One region of the Solibacillus sp. CAU 1738 genome, then DNA from elsewhere that is predicted to be linked to it. Evidence: riboswitches for the same ligand, from Rfam matches in the RefSeq annotation. Region 1 holds a riboswitch; each other region holds the start of a gene.

Region 1 (5,478 bases):
AAGAAAAGAAAATGGGAATTAAATCGTCTTCAACTCGTACGTTGATTTTAGAAGATGCTGAGGTACCTGTAGAAAATCTTCTCGGTGAAATTGGTCGCGGTCATATTATCGCCTTCAACATTTTAAACATTGGTCGTTATAAACTAGGTGTTGGAACTGTAGGTGGCTCTAAACGTGCATTTGAGCTTGCTGTTCAATATACAAATCAACGTCAACAATTCAAAACACCAATTTCAAGCTTCAACTTAACAAAAGAAAAATTAGCGACAATGGCATCACATATATACGCATCCGAATCACTAAACTACCGTACTGTAGGCTATTTTGAGGATACTTTAAGCCAACTTTCTGACGAAGAACAAAAAGACGGTAAAGCGATTGCGGCTGCAATTGCAGAATATGCAATCGAGTGCTCAATTGCAAAAATCTTCGGTTCGGAAACATTAGATTATGTAGCAGACGAAGCGGTACAGTTGCATGGTGGCTACGGATTTATGGCTGAATATGAAGTAGAGCGTATTTACCGTGATTCTCGTATTAATCGTATTTTTGAAGGTACAAACGAAATTAACCGTATGATCATTCCTGGCACATTTATGAAAAAAGCATTGAAAGGTGAGCTACCATTACTTCAGGTAGCGCAAAACCTACAATCAGAGCTTCTTATGTTAATTCCAGAGGAAATTGGCGATGAGCCGTTAGCACAAGAATTATACCTAGTAAAAAATGCGAAGAAAATTGGTGTGTTAGCAGCAGGTGCAGCAGCACAGGCATTCGGTGCAAAATTAGAGTCTGAACAAGAAGTGCTAGTAAATATCGCAAACATTGCCAACCAATTATACGCAATGGAATCAGCAGTCATTCGTACGCAAAAAGCAATCGAGCGTGACGGTGTAGAAAAAGCAGCTCAAAAAATTCTTTACACAGAAATTTTCTGTCAAGAAGCATTTGCAGAAATCGAAAAAGAAGCTAAAGACACAATTTTAGCTTCAGTAGAGGGCGATGCAGCGCGAATGACGTTATCTGCATTACGCAAATTAACGCGCAACAACCCGTACAACTTAATTCCTAAAAAACGTTTAGCTGCTGCGAAATTAATTGAGGCAGAAAAGTATATCGTGTAATAAACAAAGCTGGGTGTAAAATATACACCCGGTTTTTTTTGCCTTTCTAGCATACTATCCAGTACAATAGAAACAAAGATGAACTAAAGGAGTACAAGTATGACGATTCAATTAATCCAATATCCAAAATGTTCGACTTGTAAAAAAGCACAAAAATGGCTAGATGAAAACGGCATTGCTTATGAATTAACTCATATCGTAGAACAAACACCGACAAAGGAACAGTTACGCCAGTTTTACGACATAAGCGGCTTGCCATTAAAGAGTTTTTTTAATACATCAGGCATGAAGTATAAAGAACTTGGTTTAAAAGATAAACTCCCTAATATGACCGAAGATGAGCAGTTAGCGCTTTTAGCATCAGACGGCATGTTAATTAAGCGTCCAATAGTGACGGATGGTAAAAAAATAACGCTTGGTTTTAAGGAGTCTGACTTCTTGGAATCATGGAAATAAAATGAATAGTATCTTGTTTTTGCTGTAGAAATATGGCAAACTGAATTTGAATGAACTACATATATGGAGGGGTTTTCATGAGCACACCAAAAGAATTACGTTACTCAAAAGATCACGAGTGGGTAAAAGTTGAAGATGGAAAAGCACGTATTGGTATTACACATTTTGCACAAAACGAATTAGGGGACATCGTTTTCGTTGAACTACCAGAAGTAGGCGACGAGCTACAACTGAACGAAACATTCGGTAACGTAGAATCTGTAAAGACGGTTTCTGAACTTTACGCACCGGTATCAGGTACAGTTGTTGAAGTAAACGAAGAGTTATCTGATAACCCAGAGTTCATTAATGAATCTCCATACGAGCAAGCTTGGATGGTTGTAGTAGAACTTTCAAACCCTTCAGAAGTAGATGAACTATTAACTTCTGAACAATACGCTGAACTAATCGAAGAATAATACATGAACACCAAAACCTATAGCAGGTTTTGGTGTTTTTAATTGGGGTTCTATTATCAGACGCCCCTCAGAAAGCGCACAACAGGAGCGGAAATCAGCCCCAAGTTACGGTGATGTACTAATTTGTAGGATGGTTTGGAGGAAGCTGATATACTTATTTCTACGCTTTCGAAAAAATAATCTACCGGCCAAATTTCATTAACAAATAATATTGTGATGTTAAATTAATGATATAAATCTGCTTTTAAAAGGGGGATTATATGATTTGCATAATTGTAGAAGGCCGTTCTGATAAGCTAAAGCTTGAGCAAGTGCTAGCACAAGAAGCGGTTATTTTATGTACGAACGGTACGATAAGTGAAGACGCATTGCTTGAACTTTTAGAACCCTATGAGTATCTTGATTTTTATACGTTATTTGATGCCGATAAATCGGGAGATAAACTACGAAAACTTATGAAAAGTGTGTATTCAGATGCAGTGCAGCTTGAAATTCCTAAACAATATTTAGAAGTTGCAAATACGCCTAAAGAAGTTTTAGCTGTGCTATTAAATGAATTGAAAATAAAAACGAAGTAGGATGGGAATAATGGAAGAATGGTCGATAAAACAGTGGCAAACATATGCGAGCAGTGCTGATATAACAGCCTTTTATTTATATACGCCGATGTGTGGTACATGCGCTGTCGCTTCAAAAATGATGGACGTTGTAGTAGAGTTGCTACCTAACGTTCCTATAGGCATGGCAAATATAAACTATACAAATAACTTAGCTTTTGATTTGGAAATTGAAAGTGTTCCTTGCCTACTTATAACAAAAGATGGAAAAGTGACAGAAAAGGTTTACGCATTTCAATCTGTAACTAATTTATATGCTATATTAAAAAAATAATTGACGAGTATTTTCTATCGTGATAAAGTAACATTCATAATTAATCAAAATAAATAGCGTTACTCTTATAAAGAGCGGTGGAGGGAAGTGCCCTATGAAGCCCGGCAACCATCACATATGTGAAAAGGTGCCAAGTCACACAAAGTTATACTTTGAAAGATGAGAGAACGGTCTTGCGTATACAATCTTTGCGAAAGCCTTTCTACTAATTCAAAGTGGAGAGGTTTTTTTGATGGATAAAAGGAGCAATGAAATGATTCAACTAAATAATATTACGAAAGTTTATAAAACGAAAAACGGTGAGTTCACGGCTGTCAATGATGTAAACTTATCGATAAATAAAGGGGAGATTTTTGGCATTATTGGTTATAGTGGTGCCGGAAAAAGTACAATGATTCGTTTGCTAAATGGTTTAGAAAAGCCAACGACGGGATCTGTCATCGTGAATGGAGAAGATATAGCAGTAATTTCAGGTAGCAAATTACGTGCCGCACGTCAAAAAATTAGTATGATCTTCCAACATTTTAATTTACTTTGGTCACGTACTGTTGAAGAAAATATTGCATTTCCACTTGAGATTGCGGGTATACCTAAAGGGGAACGAGCAAAACGGGTGGATGAGTTAATTGAGCTTGTTGGATTATCTGGTCGGGGGAAGGCGTATCCTTCGCAGTTATCTGGTGGTCAAAAACAACGTGTCGGTATTGCACGTGCACTAGCGAATAATCCTGAAGTCTTGCTTTGTGACGAAGCAACTTCTGCGCTCGATCCAGAGACGACAGAATCAATTTTAGAGCTATTACTTGATATAAATAAAAGATTAGGTTTAACGATCGTACTCATTACACACGAAATGCATGTTATTCGTAAAATTTGCCACCGTGTTGCAGTAATGGAGGCGGGAAAAGTTGTGGAGCAAGGGGCTGTTTTAAGTGTGTTCCAAAGTCCACAAGCTGAAATTACGAAAAAATTCGTATCGCAAATATCAGATTCTAATGAAACGAAGGAATCGATTGAGCAAATTTTATCGAATTATCCTACAGGGAAAATTGTTCGACTAACATTTATCGGTCAAAAAACGGAGCAACCAATTATGTCGCAGCTTATTAAACAGTTTAACGTAGAAGTAAATATTGTACATGGTACGATTTCACATACGACAAGTGGCCCATACGGAACGCTAATTGTACAAATTGATGGAGAGAAAGAAAATGTTGAGGCAGCTCTTAACATGCTTGCACAGCACGAAATTCAAACGGAGGTGATTGAACATGCTTGAGCAATTATTTCCGAATGTTAACTGGGAAACGATGGTGGAAGCCGCATATCAAACAATTTATATGACATCTATTTCTACTGTCGTTACATTTGTGTTAGGACTAGCTATCGGGATTGTTTTATTTTTAACGAGTCCAAATCAAGTATGGGCAAGTAAAATTGTTAACTTTTTAACAAGCTCAATCGTCAATATATTCCGTTCGATTCCGTTCATCGTATTGATCATATTATTAATACCAGTTACGAAGCTTTTAGTTGGTACAATTCGTGGAACAAATGCCGCTTTACCTGCATTAATTATCGGAGCTGCTCCATTTTATGCACGTATGGTATTGATCTCTCTAAAAGAAATTGACAAAGGAGTCATTGAGGCAGCCCGTTCAATGGGAGCAAAGACATCTACGATTATTTTTAAAGTATTAATCCCAGAATCTCTGCCAGGACTTCTTTCGGGAATCACGGTGACAGCGGTAGCGCTTGTTGGATATACAGCGATGGCAGGTATCATCGGTGCGGGCGGTTTAGGGAACTTGGCCTTTATTGAAGGTTTCCAACGTAGTCGTGATGATGTGACATTAATGGCAACAATCATTATTTTAATTATTGTTTTTATCATTCAGTGGATTGGAGATGCGATTACAGCGCTCGTCGATAAACGATAATTAGTTAAAAATAGCAAGTTTAGTATAGTGAGGGAAAGAGCAGATGAAGAAGTTTTTATCATTATTTCTACTTTTATCCGTAGTCGTATTAGCTTTAGCGGCTTGTGGTAAAGGTGAAACAGTAAAAGAAAACGAAAATGATACATCAAATAACGAATCTACAACTGGAAAGAATACGTTAGTTGTAGGAGCTTCAAACGGTGTTCACGCTCTTATTTTAGAAAAAGCAAAACCAATTTTAGCTGAGCAAGGTGTAAATTTAGAAATCCGCCGATACCAAGATTTCGTTATGCCTAACCAAGATTTAGACTCTGGAGATTTAGATGCAAACTATTTTCAACATATTCCCTATTTAGAAGATGAAATTGCAAGTAAAGGCTATAATTTTGTTAATGCCGGTGGTGTTCATATCGAACCAATCGGTATTTATTCCAAAGAATATAAATCAGTTGAAGACCTTCCTAAAGGAGCTACCATTCTTATTTCAAACTCAGTTACAGACCAAGGTCGTATTTTAACTTTACTTGAAAGTTTAGGGTTAATAAAATTAGCTGATGGTATTGATAAATCAGCCGCTACGATTTCAGACATCGTTAAAAACCCAAAAAA
Region 2 (5,478 bases), on a different contig from region 1:
CGCTGTTAAACGTTTGGGGTGTGTGGGCACTATTTAGTATGCTCGCGACATTTTTTATTTTTGATTGGATCATTAAAGAAAATACAAAAGCGATAGCTGTTCGCTGGCTGTATACAACAGTTACTTTTCGATGGTATAGCTTATGGAATTTATTCTTATATATTTTACTAATAGTCGCTGCAAATGTACTTTCGGTTTTATTGCTAACTATAGTGCTTGATGTCATGATAAGACCACAATTTTTATTTGTTATAATCATTTTTTCAGTGACAATATCGATGGTGTCCTTCGTTATTGCGTATCGTTTTACAAAGCCTTTTTTCTATTATGTAACAAGCATCCTACTATCGTTATTACTTGCTGTTTTAGGTGGGTCATTTGTTCCAATTGATGGGTTAACTCGGCGTTTTGAAGGGGTGCAATATTTGAGTCCGGTACATGCGCTACTATTAGAGAAGCCAAATTGGCTATGGCTTATATGTATTGCCGCTATTTTATTTGTTTCGGTATGGAGAGGGGGGCGATCGCATGCTTCAAGTTGATAATTTAGAAAAAAACTATAAGCAAAAAAAGGTATTAAGTGACGTTTCCTTTCAAATAGAACAAGGTGAAGTGGTTGGTTTAGTAGGAGAAAATGGCGCCGGTAAGTCCACGCTATTAAATATTTTAGCGACCGTTATTAAACCTTCTGCGGGTCAAGTAATATTAGATGGGATGCCATACAAAGGGAATCAAAATGCTATGCGACGGCATATTGGCTACGTACCTCAGGAATTATCGATTTGGGAGGATCTTACTGTAGAAGAAAATATGCTGTTTTTCGAAAAGCTAAGCTGGACAAAGAGAACAAAAGAGCAGTGCCGGGAGCTTTGTTTAAATATGCAGCTTACACAGTGGGAAGAGAAAGTGAGCTCATTGTCAGGGGGGATGAAGCGTAAATTAAATATGGCCATTAGTTTGCTTCATGATCCGAAACTACTTTTGTTAGATGAGCCAACAGTTGGTATAGATTTGAAATCCAAAAATGAAATCGGTAAATACTTAGTCGATATCGCGAAAAACGATGGCAAGATGGTGCTCTACACATCTCATGATATGAATGAAATTGCCACTTTCTGTGATCGCGTGTATGTTATCGGTCAAGATCCGTTTTATTTGAATTTATTGAAGGCAAATGATGTCGATGTGGAGCATTTAGCCGGCTGTTAATAATAAAAATACATATAAGTAAGGCAGCTACTTTGTAATAAGTTTTAGTAGTAAGTTTAAGTTTTCAATAGTAATAGAAGAATCCGTGCCACTCCTGCCGAAAAACTGGCTAAATGAGACCCCACAGAAGATTGCCGTCCCGGTAATCTTCGAGGAGGCTCATGGACAGTCGGCGGAAAGGGCACGGTAATTCTTCTTAAATAAATACAGTAACGAATAATATTTGGCTTTTTATTAAATTGTCTACTTTATAGGGCGAAGTTCGAAATATGTAAAGACGCCTCTTTTGCGGTGAGTAATCGCCAAAGTTTGTTCGGTAAGCTTTTACTTGCGGTACAGCATACTATATTATTTCCAATTAAAACCTTTTGTTGCTAAAAAGTCTTTAATAAATGGACGTTTTTGATTTATTAAGAAGTCTGCCATTTGCTTTGTCCATGTCGCCATTTTTTGATTAGATGAACGGCTAGCATAGTAACTTTCCATTATGGCATCATACTCATCTAATAATGTATCGTATTGTTCTACATTATAGCTGTTTTCATGTAAAACTGCTGCAACAGGAAGGCGCGGCTTAGTTTCGTTCCGTTTTGTAGGTGTGCCGATCGTCATAGCGAATAATGGGAAAACATATTCAGGTAAATTGAATAGCTCACTAATTTCGGCTGGGTTATTACGTGCCCCACCAATATAGCAAATACCATAGCCTGCTGCTTCTGCGGCAATAACAAAATTTTGAGCGAATAATGATACGTCCGCTACCCCAACGAGTACATTTTCTGCAGAGTCCGCTACAATGTCAATGTCATGCTTTTGACCAGCTATTTGTAATCGTTTGAAATCTACGCAAAATAGGAATGATGCACCAGCTGTTTTGAACTGAAATTCATTTTTTGATAGCTCTCCTAATTTTTGCTTTTTGTCTTCGTCTGTAACCCAAATAACGCTATATGCTTGTACAAAGTGAGAGCTTGCCGCCATTTGTGCTGTTTCGATTAAATCAATTACTACCTCGCGCGAAATCTCTTCCCCCGTATATTTACGAACAGATGAGTGACTACGTAAAAGTTCTCTTGTCATAACTTCTCCCCCTAATGAAAAATGGACTCAAAAGAAAGTCCTTAAAAGCCCATTTTATACTAACATATCATTATTAACCAATCTATTTCCAAAGTTACAATTACAGCAGTAGATACAATTGCTATTGTAGTGGAAATTATTGGTGGGTTGATAGGGGATAGATTATTTCAGGTAAGTTTAAAATTTCAGAAAATAACGGTTGACGAATTGGATTAAACTGTCTTATACTGTGAATCAACGATGGAACATGAATCATATACTCTTATCTAGAGAGGCGGAGGGACTAGGCCCTGCGATGCCCGGCAACCAGTGAGTGACGAACTTACTACGGTGCTAATTCCTACAGATTCTAATCGGGATCTGAAAGATAAGGGGAGGAAAATTTGCTCATTTGCGAACCCTCTTCTTAGGAAGGGGGTTTTTTGTTTTCTAAAACCCTCCTCGAAAAAACCGGTTATCCATCGAATAACTAACTAGGAGGCAACTCATGTCAACATTACGTCCGGAAACATTATTATTACACGGTGGGCAAAAGCCTGATCCTACTACAGGTGCAATTGCTGTACCAATTTATCGCACAACGGCTTATGCATTTAATGACACTGCTCATGCGCAGCGACTATTTGCATTAGAGGAAAGTGGCAATATTTATTCGCGCATCATGAATCCAACAGTCGGAGCATTTGAAGAACGTGTCGCATTACTTGAAAAAGGAACAGCGGCAGTTGCACTATCATCGGGGATGGCTGCAATCTCATTCTCGATTATGAATATTGCAGGTGCTGGTGATCATATAGTATCAGCCGGATCACTATACGGTGGCACGTACAATTTATTTGCAACGACATTACCACGATACGGTATTACAACGACATTCGTTGATGAAAGCAACCCAGAAAACTTCCGCGCGGCAATAACGGAAAATACGAAAGCCATTTATGCTGAAACAATCGGGAACCCTAGTTTAAATGTATTTGATATTGAAGCGGTAGCAGACATTGCGCATGAGCATGGCATTCCTTTAATAATTGATAATACATTCCCTTCACCATATGGTTGTAATCCTATCGACTTCGGTGCGGATGTAGTTGTCCATTCTGCAACGAAATGGATTGGCGGTCATGGCACAACAATTGGCGGTATCGTTGTAGACGGCGGGAAATTTGACTGGACACAAGGGAAATTCCCAGGCTTTACAGAACCGGATGCAAGCTATCACGGATTACGATACGGAATTGATACAGCGGCCGCTGCATTTGCTACAAAGCTGCGTGTACAGTTACTCCGTGATTTCGGTCCAACATTAAGTGCAGACGCTGCTTTTAATTTCTTACAAGGTTTAGAGACGCTTCATTTGCGTGTAGTAAGACATAATGAAAACGCAGCGAAAGTAGCTGAACACTTGCGTAACCACCCATTTGTGGACTATGTAAATTATAATGGCTTCGAAGATTTCGCTTCGCATGAATTAGCGAACAAATATTTGAAAAACGGTTTTGGTTCGATTTTAACGTTCGGTATTAAAGGTGGACGTGAAGCAGGACGCAATGTGATTGATAATGTGGAGCTATTCTCACACGTAGCAAACGTAGGGGATGGTCGTTCATTAATCATTCACCCAGCATCAACAACGCACCAACAATTATCCGCAGAAGAATTAAAAGTCGCTGGCGTATCAGAAGAGCTCATTCGCTTATCTATCGGTCTAGAAGCGGTAGAAGATATTATTGCAGACTTAGATCAAGCACTTGAAAAAGTTGAACAAGGTGTACAAGCAAGTATAAATGCCTAAATAAATAGGAGCTGTAGACTGCATCATTTCGCAGTCGCAGCTTAATTCATCAATTTTCTACGTTTTTAATTGGGTCTGTCGAGATGTAATTCTTGATAGATCTTTTTTAGTTATTAAAGGTTAATGTCATGTGTGTTGATGAGGGATTTTACCAACAACTAGTAGTTTCTTTGTTAAGAATGAACCGAGTGAGGGCTTTTAACTATAAATGATTATGACTGTTTAGTGACCTTCTAGGGAAAACAAATGTCCATCCAAGGGAGATTGTTCTTGTGTTCCGTGTCGTGTTACGTTAGAATCTTACTATGTGAAATTATTGGAATAATTCGTTAAATCGATTTACAACGTGTACAATTGCGCTGAGGCGTAATTGTTTTAGATTTACGGAATGGAAAGTTGGAGGCGAAAGTTATGGCGACAATTAAGGCTGCCATCCTCGGTTTTGGAACTGTAGGGCAAGGGATTTATCATATTTTAAATGAAAAGCGTGAGGAGCTTCGAGATCGGCTTGGGGTAGAGCTAGAAGTCGCGAAAATTTTAGTCACAGATGCGAGCCGTGAACGTGTACCTGGCACAGCACATTTAATGACAGAAAGCATTGATGATGTTTTTGCGGGAAGTGGTATGCAAGTCGTATTTGAAGCAATTGTTAACGAGGAGCCTGCTTTTTCATACTTGAAGCGCGCCATAGAAAATAAATGTCATGTCATCACAGCGAATAAAGTAATGTTTGCAAAGCGCGGCATGGAGCTGCAGCAGCTAGCAAAAGACAATGGTGTATTTGTCGGCTATGAGGCTACTGTAGCAGGCGGTGTACCTGTTATTAAAACGCTGAAAAATATATTACTTGTGAATGATGTAAGTCGTATTCAAGGGATATTAAACGGTACAACAAACTATATTTTCACGAAAATGCGAGCAGAGGGCTGGTCATTTGAGGAGGCGCTTAGCGAAGCACAACGTTTAGGCTATGCAGAGGCAAATCCATTTAATGACGTATCAGGTCAGGATGCATTTAAAAAGTTAATGGTGCTATCATCTTTAACATTTGGTGAGCAGCCAAACTGGTCAGAAGTTGAAGTAGTAGGCATTGATACAATTTCGGCAAGTGATGTAGCAGAAGCTTCTGATAAAGGCTTACGCTACCGCCATGTTGCTGAGCTAGAAAAATGCGCGGATGGAAAAATTATCGGTAAAGTAGCCCCCCTACTAGTTGATAATGAGCATCCTCTTTATCCAGTGGATGACGTGTTTAATGCAGTTACTCTGGAAACAAATTATATTGGTACACTGACGCTTATAGGGCCAGGAGCGGGGATGTACCCAACAGCAAGTGTAATGGTTGAAGATTATGCAGAAATAATCGGTAAACGCACTGGAAATGTTGTTACTGTATT
Region 3 (5,478 bases), on a different contig from region 1:
ACCGGATATACAGCTTGCAATAGACTACTTTGTACGTGCTGCTAGTGAGCACAGTGTCGATGCATTATTTAATTTAGGCTATATTTATGCCGAACCAAATTTTGCGGTACAGGACGGCAAAAAGGCAGTACATTATTTTAAACAAGCGGCATTACTTGGAGATAAAGAAGCTAAACTTCAACTAGCAAGATTGTATGAACGAGGGCAAATTATTGAACGTGATGAAAAAGAAGCGCAAAGGTGGCGTGCCGCAGCAAACGATCAAGATGTCTGAAAAAAGCTTAAGTAGAAAGAGGCTTTCTACTTAAGCTTATAGAATAATTTTATTATATTAATATAGGTGTTAATCCCTATTAATTTTAAATATTCTATATATTATAATAATTATACATATTATGGTTATTGATGTGATTGTAGGGAAACAGGACTATAGTGGGCGTGTCGCGAAAATAAAATACTTCTTTTTGAGTAAAATAAAATTAATAGTTACTGTAGGAGTATATTAATTTATGACTAACTAAGTGTTTTTAAGTTTATTCATCATTTTATCTTGTAACAGAACAAAGAAATAGTAATCTTAAGTAGGACTCTTAATTAAAGGAAAGTAGTGTGTAATAAATGTTTAAAAAAAAGGCATTAAGTAATGAGCGCATCACTGTAGATGAAATGCAAGTACATATGGATTTGTCATGTAATACTAATATAAAAAGACAAATCGAAATGCTCCAAATGACGGAGCAAGATTTGAAATATTTAAAGGCATTTCAACCATATGTGGAAAAGTATATCGATGAAATCGTTGCTGCCTTTTATAACTCGCTCGGAATGGAGCAAAGTTTAACAAAAATTATTAATGATAATAGTTCTTTAAATCGATTAAAATTGACATTACGTAAACATATTCAAGAAATGTTCAATGGTAGTATTAATGAGCAATTTTTTGAAGCGCGTCAACGAATTGCGCGAGTACATGTGAAAATTGGTCTGAAAACACAGTATTATATTGGTGCTTTTCAAGATTTATTTATTCAATTCTTAAATATAGTAGAACGTGAAATTGTTAATCCACAAGATCAATACGACATGATCCGTGCGATATCAAAGATTTTAAATTTCGAGCAACAAGTAGTGTTAGAGGCATTCGAAATGGTTGTTGAGCAAATGGAGCGTTCAATTGAAAAAGAAAAAATGCGTGTAAGCCAATCCATTGTTTCTGCAACAGGGAATTTATCCGCTATTTCTGAACAGACAAATGCCTCATTCCACCAACTAACAAATCAATCTAGCGAAGTCGTCAATTATGTTAAGGAAGCAATTGATATTTCCAATAAAGCGGAAACGCAAGCGAGTGAAGGGAAAATACAAATTCAAGAACAATCGCGAAATATGAAACATATTATTGTGTCAGTGGAAGAAATTTCGGATGATGTGTTGGAACTTGTGAAAATTTCAAAAGAGATGGAAGCGATTATGGGCATTGTGACGAATATCGCGAATCAAACGAATTTATTATCACTTAATGCAGCAATTGAAGCGGCTAGAGCAGGTGAAGCGGGAAAGGGCTTTAGTATCGTAGCGGATGAAGTGCGTAAATTATCAGTGCAAACGAAAGAATCGACAGACAATGTTGCATTACTTTTAAAAAATACAAATGAACAAACAGAGAAGCTTAAACTTTCTATGGAGCGTATACAAAAGGCAGTATCTTCTGGTGAAGATTGCATGATTGCGACGGCGCAACGTTTCACGCAAATTGTATCCGCAATGGAAGAAACGCAACAGAAAAATAGTTTGATGGAGGAAAAGGTAGAGGAAATTGGCGGCGTCATTCAACAACTAGGCATGGATTGCGATGAAGTAATGCTGTCAACTGTTACTTTAGCAAACGTTGCTCAAGATCTAGAAACAATGACATTCAGAGGGAACTAAGCAGAATGTGAAAAAGAATTGTCCGTTTGGGCAGTTCTTTTTATTTTTGTAAAAGAAGTCACAGCTATTATCGTGAGAAAACGTTTATACTAGTCCATAGAGAAATATAGATGGTGAGGAGAGAAGACGATGAAAACAGTCGTTGTTGTTGGCGGTGGCATTACAGGATTGTGTACGGTGCACTATGTAACAAAACAATTGCAAGACGCAGGGATAAAGGCACGTCTTATTTTAGCCGATCAAAATCCATATTTAGGTGGCAAAATCCACTCCGAGCATGCAGAAGGATTTATTATGGAAACAGGTGCAGATTCGATTGTTGCTCGTCATCCAGGTGTATTAGAGCTAGTACGTGAGCTGCAGTTTGAAGACGAGCTTGTGTATAACGAAACAGGTATTTCCTATATTCATACGAATAACGAGTTACATCCTATTCCAGCAGGTTCGACATTCGGTATTCCAATGAGTGAGGAATCATTGATGGCGAGTACATTATTGTCAGACGAAGCAAAACAGCGAGTACTACAAGATAGCACAATCCCCAATGATAGATTCACAAAAGAAAGTTCGATAGGTGAATTTTTAGAGTACTTTTTAGGAGAAGAAATTGTACATAAGCAAATTGCTCCTGTACTAGCAGGCGTTTATTCAGGCGATCTGTATCAACTTTCACTCGCCTCAACATTACCTTATTTAGTAGATTATAAAAATAATTATGGCAGCATTATGGAAGGATTTAAAGCGAACCGTGAGCAATTTGAGAAAGCTGCTAATAAGAAATTTATTTCATTCCGTAATGGCTTGTCATCGCTTATTGATCGCTTAGAGGAGACATTGCCGAATGTAGAATTTTTAAAAGGTGTAAAAGCGACCAGCGTCTCAAAAAATAGCGATATATACGAAGTTGCCTTTAGCAATGGGGAAGTAGTAGCTGCTGACATCGTTGTACTAGCTGTGCCAAATGAAACGGTGCGTACTTTATTAAATGATGAGCATTTAGCAGCAAACTTACGAAAATTCACGAATGCTTCTGCCATTACATTATATGTAGGATTTGATGTGCCAGATGCTGTGCTACCTGCAGACGGTACGGGCTTTATTGTATCGCATAATAGCAATTTAGTGTGCAATGCTTCAACATGGACAAGTCGAAAATGGAAGCATACATCAGCGGATAGTAATTTACTCGTAAGGTTATTTTACAAAAATGTAAATCCACGTTATGAGGAGCTAGCGGCAATGTCAGACGAAGAATTGACGAAAGTGGCATTAGATGATGTTAAACTAAGTCTCGGGATTGATGTACAGCCGAAAGTTGTAAACGTCACGAAATGGGTAAATAAAATGCCACGCTATGACCTTGCACATAACGCAGCTTTAAAGGTTGTATTTGACGATTTAGCAGTTCGTTATCCGAATGTTTTATTAGCAGGATGCTCTTATTTTGGTGTAGGGATTGGTGCGTGTATTCAAAATGGTAAAAACACAGCTGCCCAAATTATGACAATGATTCAGTAGAACAAACGGGAAAATTAGTCATTGCCGTGAAAGGTCTTGACGTTCTATTCATATAACGTTATGATTCTTTTAATTATTTACAAAATTCATACATTTCTTATCGAGAGAAGCAGAGGGACTGGCCCAGTGAAGCTTCAGCAACCAACGAATATGTCAGGTGCTAAATCCAGCAGGCATTTGCCGACAGATGAGAAGGACAAACATGAGCAAGTAGAGCCTTCTTTTTTGAGAAGGCTTTTTCTTTTCGGTGGAATTAACTGAAAAATACGATTAATTAAACGACTGAAAGAGAGGACATAAATATGGGGTTACGTGAAGCATTACAAGAACGGGTATTAACGGCAGACGGCGCAATTGGCACACTACTTTATTCTTACGGATTAGATTATTGTCACGAAGAAATGAATGTCATAAAACCGGAAATTGTTGAAAATATTCATAGTGACTACATTGCAGCAGGTGCTGATATTATCCAAACGAATACATATGGTGCCAATGCAATTAAGCTAGCACGTTATGGTTATGAAGAGCGTGTTAAAGAGTTTAATGAGGCAGCAGTCAAACTAGCAAAATCGACAACAAGTGCAGGGGGACAATTTGTACTTGGCACAATCGGTGGTATTCGTGGTATTCGTAAAAGCGATAGTACGCTGGATGAAATTTTAGCAGCTACGCGTGAACAAGCGGATGCATTGTTAGCGGGCGATGTAGATGGCTTACTGCTTGAGACGTATTACGATTTTGAGGAACTAACTGCAGTCGTTGTCATGCTACGAGCGATGACTGAAAAACCAATTATTGCACAAGTATCGATGCATGAGCCTGGTATTTTACAAAATGGTTTATCGCTCAATACGGCATTAAAGGAGTTAGATCTACTAGGTGCTGATATTGTAGGGATGAACTGTCGCTTAGGTCCATTCCACTCGATCCAAGCATTTGAAGGGGTACAACTCCCTGAAAATGCCTTTCTTTCCGCATATCCAAATGCTTCGCTACTCGATGTAGAAGACGGTCGAGTTGTTTATGAATCGGAGGCAGATTATTTCGCGCGTGCGGCATTCGAACTTGTCGGGCAAGGAGTACGTTTAATCGGGGGCTGTTGTGGAACAACGCCGAAGCATATCGAAGCTGTGAAGAAAAAATTAGCAAACGTTACACCAGTAAAAGAAAAAAAGATTAAACCAGTAAGCGTCGAGTTTGTTCGTGTACCTGAACCGCCAAAAGACGAACCGTTTCATGAAAAAGCAAAACGTGAGCGCTCAGTACTTGTAGAGCTTGATACACCGCGCCATTTAGAAATTGACGGTTTTATACATGGCGCAAAGGAACTGTATGCAGCAGGTGCTGATGCTATTATGATGGCGGATAATTCGCTTGCCTCACCTCGTATTAGTAATATTGCGATGGCGTCGATTTTAAAGTTACAGCATGGTATACGTACATTGCCGCATATGACATGCCGAGATCGCAACTTAATAGGCTTGCAGTCACATTTAATGGGACTAGACGCACTTGGGCTGCATGATGTTTTAGCGGTAACAGGGGACCCGACAAAGGTAGGGGATTTCCCAGGTGCGACAAGTGTTTATGATGTTTCTTCAATGGAGCTTATTTCACTTATAAAGCAACTGAATGAAGGTATTTCATTTTCAGGGAAAGCATTACGCAAACAAGCGAATTTCTCTGTCGCAGCTGCTTTTAATCCGAATGTACGAGTACTTGACAGAGCAGTTAGTCGTTTAGAGAAGAAAATTGAACATGGTGCGGATTATTTTATTTCGCAGCCAGTTTATTCAAAAGAGAAGATTATTGAAATTTACGAGGCGACGAAACATTTAGACACGCCAATTTATATTGGAATTATGCCGCTTACTAGCTTTAAGAGTGCAGAGTTTTTACATCATGAAGTTCCAGGGATTAAGCTATCAGATGAGGTGCTAGCACGTATGGAAGCGTGCGGGGATGATAAGGAGCGCTCGTCTGCTGAAGGTGTGGGAATTGCGAGAGAATTATTAGATACAGCATGCA
Region 4 (5,478 bases), on a different contig from region 1:
CTATCGAAAAAAAATCATTCGATAGGTTTTTATCATACTTTAAACTATATACCCGAGTGAGCGTAATACATTGCTCATAAAATCCCTCGTGTATAAATATACTTCTTCACGTTCCATTTCAAAATATAAACTATGTTGGCAATCTGCCCATTCTTTGTATTGAAAATGAGATAAAGATTGCTGCAACAACCATAGTTTTGCCGTATTCGCATCTGTAACTTGATCGCGTCCCCCTGTCATTAGCAACACAGGTATGTCAGGGAATTTCGTTTCAGTATCTTTTACTTGCTTCATCAAAAGCTGTAAATCCTTATACCACTTTACTGTAACAACGGTATTTTGCGGAACATCATCTTGCAACTCCGCATATACTTCATAATTTCTTGTCATCATTTGAGGCGTAATATCATGATTCATTTTGACATTTGATGTTAATGCACTTAAGCTCGTTAGTGCATGAGATAGTTTCCCCGGTAGCAATTTCAAATGTAACCACGGTGATGCGAGAATCACACCTGCACATTCAAATTTATTTTTGCGCAATACTTTCATTGCAATTGTCGCGCCTAAACCATTGCCTAAAACAAAAATAGGTAAATTATATGAAAGCCCTATTTTTATAAGCTGTTTTACATAACTATAATACTTTGTAAAATCTTCATCATGGTAACGTGAGTATTTTGCTTGCTCACCATGACCTGGTAAATCGCCCATTACAATGTGAAATCCTGCATTTCGGAATTTTTCAATTAACCAAGCGTATGAGCGATGATGCTCATATGCACTATGAATAATTGCAATGACTGCTTTCGGTTGCCCTTCAGCCTCCCACTTCCACATTGCATTCCCCTCCAATAAAAATTCTTACACTAACTCATTATAAACGAAGTCTTACTATTTGGTTTAAATTATGTATCAATCTTTTATTCATTTTGTTACGATATTTGTATATCTTACTAGAGAGAAGGCGTTAACGATGATTTACCCTTATAAAGATAAAAATCCTATCATAGACCCTTCCGCTTTTATTGCGGATTATGCAACGATTACAGGAGATGTTACTATCGGCGCTGAAACGACAATATGGTTTAATACTGTTATTCGTGGGGATGTTGCACCAACTATTATAGGTAAACGTGTAAGCATACAAGACTTAAGCTGCTTACATCAAAGCCCAAACAATCCACTTATTATAGAAGATGAAGTAACAGTTGGACACCAAGTAACATTACATAGCTGCATTATCCGAAAACGTGCACTAATTGGCATGGGTTCAATTATTTTAGATGGCGCTGAAATTGGCGAAGGGGCTTTTATTGGTGCAGGAAGTTTAGTACCTCCTGGAAAGAAGATTCCGCCAAACTCACTTGCAATGGGACGCCCTGCAAAAGTTGTTCGTGAAGTTACAGCTGAAGACCGAGAAGACATGGATCGTATTATTCGCGAATATGTGGAAAAAGGACAGTATTATAAATCAATTCAAGGATAGTAAGGACATTTGAAAGTCCTTTAGGAACAAATTAGAGAGTACTAGATCGAAAAACGTTCCTGTACTTTCTTTTTCTTTGATGCCGTTGATTGTCATTTCGGCGGACGCGTTTCGCGGGCACGGTTTCAGCTAATTTTTTTGCTTTCCAAGCAAAAAAATGGATCTTCCACTCGTGCTGTTCCCGCTGAAGTCGCCGCCTGCATTCCAATCAACTAGTTTTATTCGTAGACAAAATGACTCACTTCTCGTTCAATCTGTAGCGCACTCATTGAAGACTGTTCCAGTTATAAGTAATCAATATCTAGTCGCCAGTAATAATATCTATTATTTTGGTAATGATCTCTCTATTGCACATAAAAACGCTTGGAAAATATCCAAGCGTTTTTCTATATATTTATTTGTTTGAAACTCCCGACTGCATTTCGTAATTTCTTACGAACATTCCATTTGATTTTCTCAATCCAAACTTTTCATAATAAGGAACTAAATCATCATCACAACACAAATCAATCATATAAATATCATCAAGTTCTTTTAACATTTGTTTTACTAATTTATGGCCAATACCTTTATTTTTATACTCTGGCAAAACTTCAAGGAACGGAATGTAGGCAGATAGAACACCATCACTAATTGCTGTTATAAATCCAACTACTTGATTAGATTTTTCATCTAACGCAACGACCACTTTACTACTATTTTCTAACAACTTTAAGTGAGTTTGTGGATTTGGGGGATTTGGCCAATCCACAAAAAAGCCTTTTAACATATCCGACGAAACCCCATTAAGAGAATTTTTATATATCATCATATATCAACTCCAAATTTATTTTTCTATTTTTTAGCAGATGATATATATCAAAAGTAAAGTAACAAAATTGAGACCTCCAAACACATCTTAATATACTATAAGAAATTCGACCCAAACTTTGAAATTCCTTCTTTTTTGTAATTAAATGGAGATAGTTCTATGAAATAACTATAAGGGAACTTATTATGTCGTTTCTCAATGCCTTTATAATCAACATCGTGTTGTACCGAATATGCTTAGGCTTTACCTTCGAAACGTGTCAGCCACAACTTAACTCCACACCATATATTGACAAAAAAACTGTCCCAAAAAATCGTTATTTACGACCCTTTTGAGACAGCTTCTAATTTTCTTATAATCCAGCTTTTGATTTTAATTCAGCTGCTTTATCTGTATTTTCCCAAGGCACATCTAAATCTGTACGACCGAAGTGACCATATGCTGCAGTTTGTTTGTAAATCGGGCGGCGTAGGTCAAGCATTTTAATAATACCTGCTGGGCGTAAATCAAATAATTCGCGTACCCATTCTACGATTTGTGATGAAGCAACTTTACCTGTACCAAAAGTATCTACTGCAATCGATACTGGTTGAGCTACCCCAATTGCATAAGCAAGCTGTACTTCTGCACGATCAGCTAAGCCTGCCGCTACAATATTTTTGGCTACATAACGGGCTGCATATGCTGCTGAACGGTCAACCTTTGTTGCATCTTTCCCAGAGAAAGCACCGCCACCGTGACGAGCATAACCACCGTATGTATCCACGATGATTTTACGTCCTGTTAAACCAGCGTCTCCTTTAGGTCCACCAATAACAAAGCGCCCTGTAGGATTGATGAAATATTTTGTTGCATCATCTAATAATTCAGTTGGCACTACTGGCGCAATAACAACACGTTTTAAATCTGCTTGGATTTGTTCTAAAGTAATATCTTCATCATGCTGAGTTGAAATAACAATTGTATCAACACGCACTGGAATGTTATTTTCATCATACTCAATTGTTACTTGTGTTTTACCGTCTGGACGTAAATAAGCTAATTCACCTGATTTACGTACTTCTGTTAAACGGCGAGCTAATTTATGCGCTAAGCTTATCGGTAACGGCATTAATTCTGGTGTCTCATTACAAGCGTAACCGAACATTAAGCCTTGGTCCCCTGCGCCAATTGCTTCGATATCTGCATCTGTCATTGAGCCTTCGCGAGCTTCAAGAGCTTTGTCAACGCCCTGTGCGATATCAGGAGATTGCTCACCGATCGCTACTAGAACAGCTAAATTTTCTGCATCGAATCCGTATTTACCACGAGTGTAACCAATTTCAGCTACTGTATCGCGCACAATACCTTTAATATCTACATATGTTGAAGTTGTAATTTCTCCGGCAACAAGTACTAGACCTGTAGTAACTGTTGTCTCACACGCTACACGTGCATTCGGATCAGCTACTAAGATTGCATCTAAAATTGCATCTGAAATCTGATCACAAATTTTATCTGGATGCCCTTCTGTTACACTTTCTGAAGTAAACAGTCGACGGTTTGTCATGTTAATTCCTCCTAAAATTCCTAGCAAGATTTACCTGCGAATATGATACGGTACTCATTTCCCATGTCAAGTCTACCCGTAAGGATTAAACTTCAAGCCGTTACTGCTTTTAACACGAGGATTTCGAAAGGTATATAATAATGAAAGAACTCCAATATTTATGTCCCTTCCACTATTTTTCGCAAAAAAAAACCTTTCGCTCACATACATGAGAGAAAGGGTACATGTCATTCGTTACCTTTCACTCTTATCGTTCAAGGGAAATTCCCTTGCATCAGGTTGGCACCAACGCATGACGTGAAAAGTTCATGCAGGTTGCCGGGTTTCACAGGGCCTGACCCTCCACCAGCTCGGGATAAGAGTATCCGTTCAATTCCTCATGTTACATAATTTTTTTTGCTCTGTCAAACAATATAGTTTGACAGTTTTTTGTAATGAAGAAAATTCTTAAAAAATTAATTTAATTAGTATAGATTATTGCATTCAATGTGTTATACTATTTTTGACTTAAGAAAAAAAACTCCCTAAAGTAAGGGAATACTATAAAAAAGGATGGTATTTAATCGATGAATTCAGTAGAAATTGCAAACGAACTGAAGGAATTATTAAGCGGTGCAAATATTAACAATCAACTTTCTGTACCACAATTAGTGGAGAAAGCAACATCTCGTGGAGAAGCTATGTTAACAGTTGACGGTGCATTACTAGCTGAAACAGGTAAATACACTGGTCGTTCTCCTAAAGATAAATATATGGTAGAAGAAGACAGCACAAAAGATAAAATTGATTGGGGTAAAGTAAACCGTCCAATTTCTTCTGAAGTGTTTGATAACCTATATGTAAAAGTTGTTAACTACTTAAAAGAAAAAGACGAGCTTTTCGTATTCAATGGCTTTGCGGGAGCAGACAAAGCGTCACAGCTTTCCATTAAAGTTATTAATGAATATGCTTGGCATAACCTTTTCTGTCATCAATTATTCATCCGTCCAACTACAGAAGAATTAGCTTCTCACGTAGCAGACTTTACAATTGTCTCAGCACCAAACTTCAAGGCAGATCCTGCTGTTGATGGTACAGCTTCTGAAACATTCATCATTGTATCATTAGAGAAAAAAGTAATTTTAATTGGTGGTACAGAGTATGCTGGTGAAATGAAAAAATCAATTTTTGGTATTATGAACTACTTACTACCTGAGCAAGGCATCCTTTCTATGCACTGTTCAGCAAACGTAGGTGAAGCTGGAGACGTAGCTTTATTCTTCGGTTTATCAGGTACTGGTAAAACTACATTATCAGCAGATGCTGATCGCAAATTAATCGGTGATGACGAGCACGGCTGGTCTGATACTGGTGTATTCAATATCGAAGGTGGCTGTTACGCTAAAACTATCAACCTTTCAGCTGAAAAAGAACCAGAAATTTATAATGCAATCCGTTTCGGTTCTGTTTTAGAAAACGTAGTAGTAGATCCAAATACTCGTATTTGCGACTACGATGACGGTTCATTAACTGAAAATACTCGTGTAGCGTATCCAATCGACTACATTGAAAATATCGTAATACCATCTGTCGCAGGTCACCCAAAAACAATCATCTTCTTAACTGCAGATGCATTTGGCGTGTTACCTC

Evidence for each region. Region 1 has a riboswitch for S-adenosylmethionine ahead of AAFN87_RS13125 (methionine ABC transporter ATP-binding protein). Riboswitches for the same ligand answer to the same signal wherever they lie in the genome.
Region 2: linked by a shared signal. The riboswitch ahead of AAFN87_RS10415 (O-acetylhomoserine aminocarboxypropyltransferase/cysteine synthase family protein) and the one ahead of AAFN87_RS13125 (methionine ABC transporter ATP-binding protein) in region 1 are both predicted to bind S-adenosylmethionine.
Region 3: linked by a shared signal. The riboswitch ahead of AAFN87_RS18905 (bifunctional homocysteine S-methyltransferase/methylenetetrahydrofolate reductase) and the one ahead of AAFN87_RS13125 (methionine ABC transporter ATP-binding protein) in region 1 are both predicted to bind S-adenosylmethionine.
Region 4: linked by a shared signal. The riboswitch ahead of metK (methionine adenosyltransferase) and the one ahead of AAFN87_RS13125 (methionine ABC transporter ATP-binding protein) in region 1 are both predicted to bind S-adenosylmethionine.

Annotation. Positions count from the first base shown of each region.
Region 1 is NZ_JBDQQN010000004.1:70,357-75,834, reverse strand. Features, by position in the region: gene AAFN87_RS13150 (acyl-CoA dehydrogenase family protein) at 1-1,124, shown strand, start outside; gene AAFN87_RS13145 (arsenate reductase family protein) at 1,224-1,580, shown strand; gene gcvH (glycine cleavage system protein GcvH) at 1,658-2,038, shown strand; gene AAFN87_RS13135 (toprim domain-containing protein) at 2,299-2,616, shown strand; gene AAFN87_RS13130 (thioredoxin family protein) at 2,627-2,929, shown strand; SAM riboswitch class I at 2,992-3,095, shown strand; gene AAFN87_RS13125 (methionine ABC transporter ATP-binding protein) at 3,183-4,208, shown strand; gene AAFN87_RS13120 (methionine ABC transporter permease) at 4,201-4,869, shown strand; gene AAFN87_RS13115 (MetQ/NlpA family ABC transporter substrate-binding protein) at 4,913-5,478, shown strand, end outside.
Region 2 is NZ_JBDQQN010000003.1:177,854-183,331, forward strand. Features, by position in the region: gene AAFN87_RS10400 (ABC transporter permease) at 1-542, shown strand, start outside; gene AAFN87_RS10405 (ABC transporter ATP-binding protein) at 529-1,209, shown strand; gene nfsA (oxygen-insensitive NADPH nitroreductase) at 1,558-2,289, opposite strand; SAM riboswitch class I at 2,549-2,663, shown strand; gene AAFN87_RS10415 (O-acetylhomoserine aminocarboxypropyltransferase/cysteine synthase family protein) at 2,777-4,081, shown strand; gene AAFN87_RS10420 (homoserine dehydrogenase) at 4,493-5,478, shown strand, end outside.
Region 3 is NZ_JBDQQN010000010.1:24,812-30,289, reverse strand. Features, by position in the region: gene AAFN87_RS18920 (tetratricopeptide repeat protein) at 1-274, shown strand, start outside; gene AAFN87_RS18915 (protoglobin domain-containing protein) at 619-1,929, shown strand; gene hemG (protoporphyrinogen oxidase) at 2,059-3,447, shown strand; SAM riboswitch class I at 3,542-3,641, shown strand; gene AAFN87_RS18905 (bifunctional homocysteine S-methyltransferase/methylenetetrahydrofolate reductase) at 3,750-5,478, shown strand, end outside.
Region 4 is NZ_JBDQQN010000001.1:17,940-23,417, reverse strand. Features, by position in the region: gene AAFN87_RS00185 (alpha/beta hydrolase) at 40-840, opposite strand; gene AAFN87_RS00180 (gamma carbonic anhydrase) at 977-1,489, shown strand; gene AAFN87_RS00175 (GNAT family N-acetyltransferase) at 1,884-2,297, opposite strand; gene metK (methionine adenosyltransferase) at 2,653-3,849, opposite strand; SAM riboswitch class I at 4,094-4,211, opposite strand; gene pckA (phosphoenolpyruvate carboxykinase (ATP)) at 4,416-5,478, shown strand, end outside.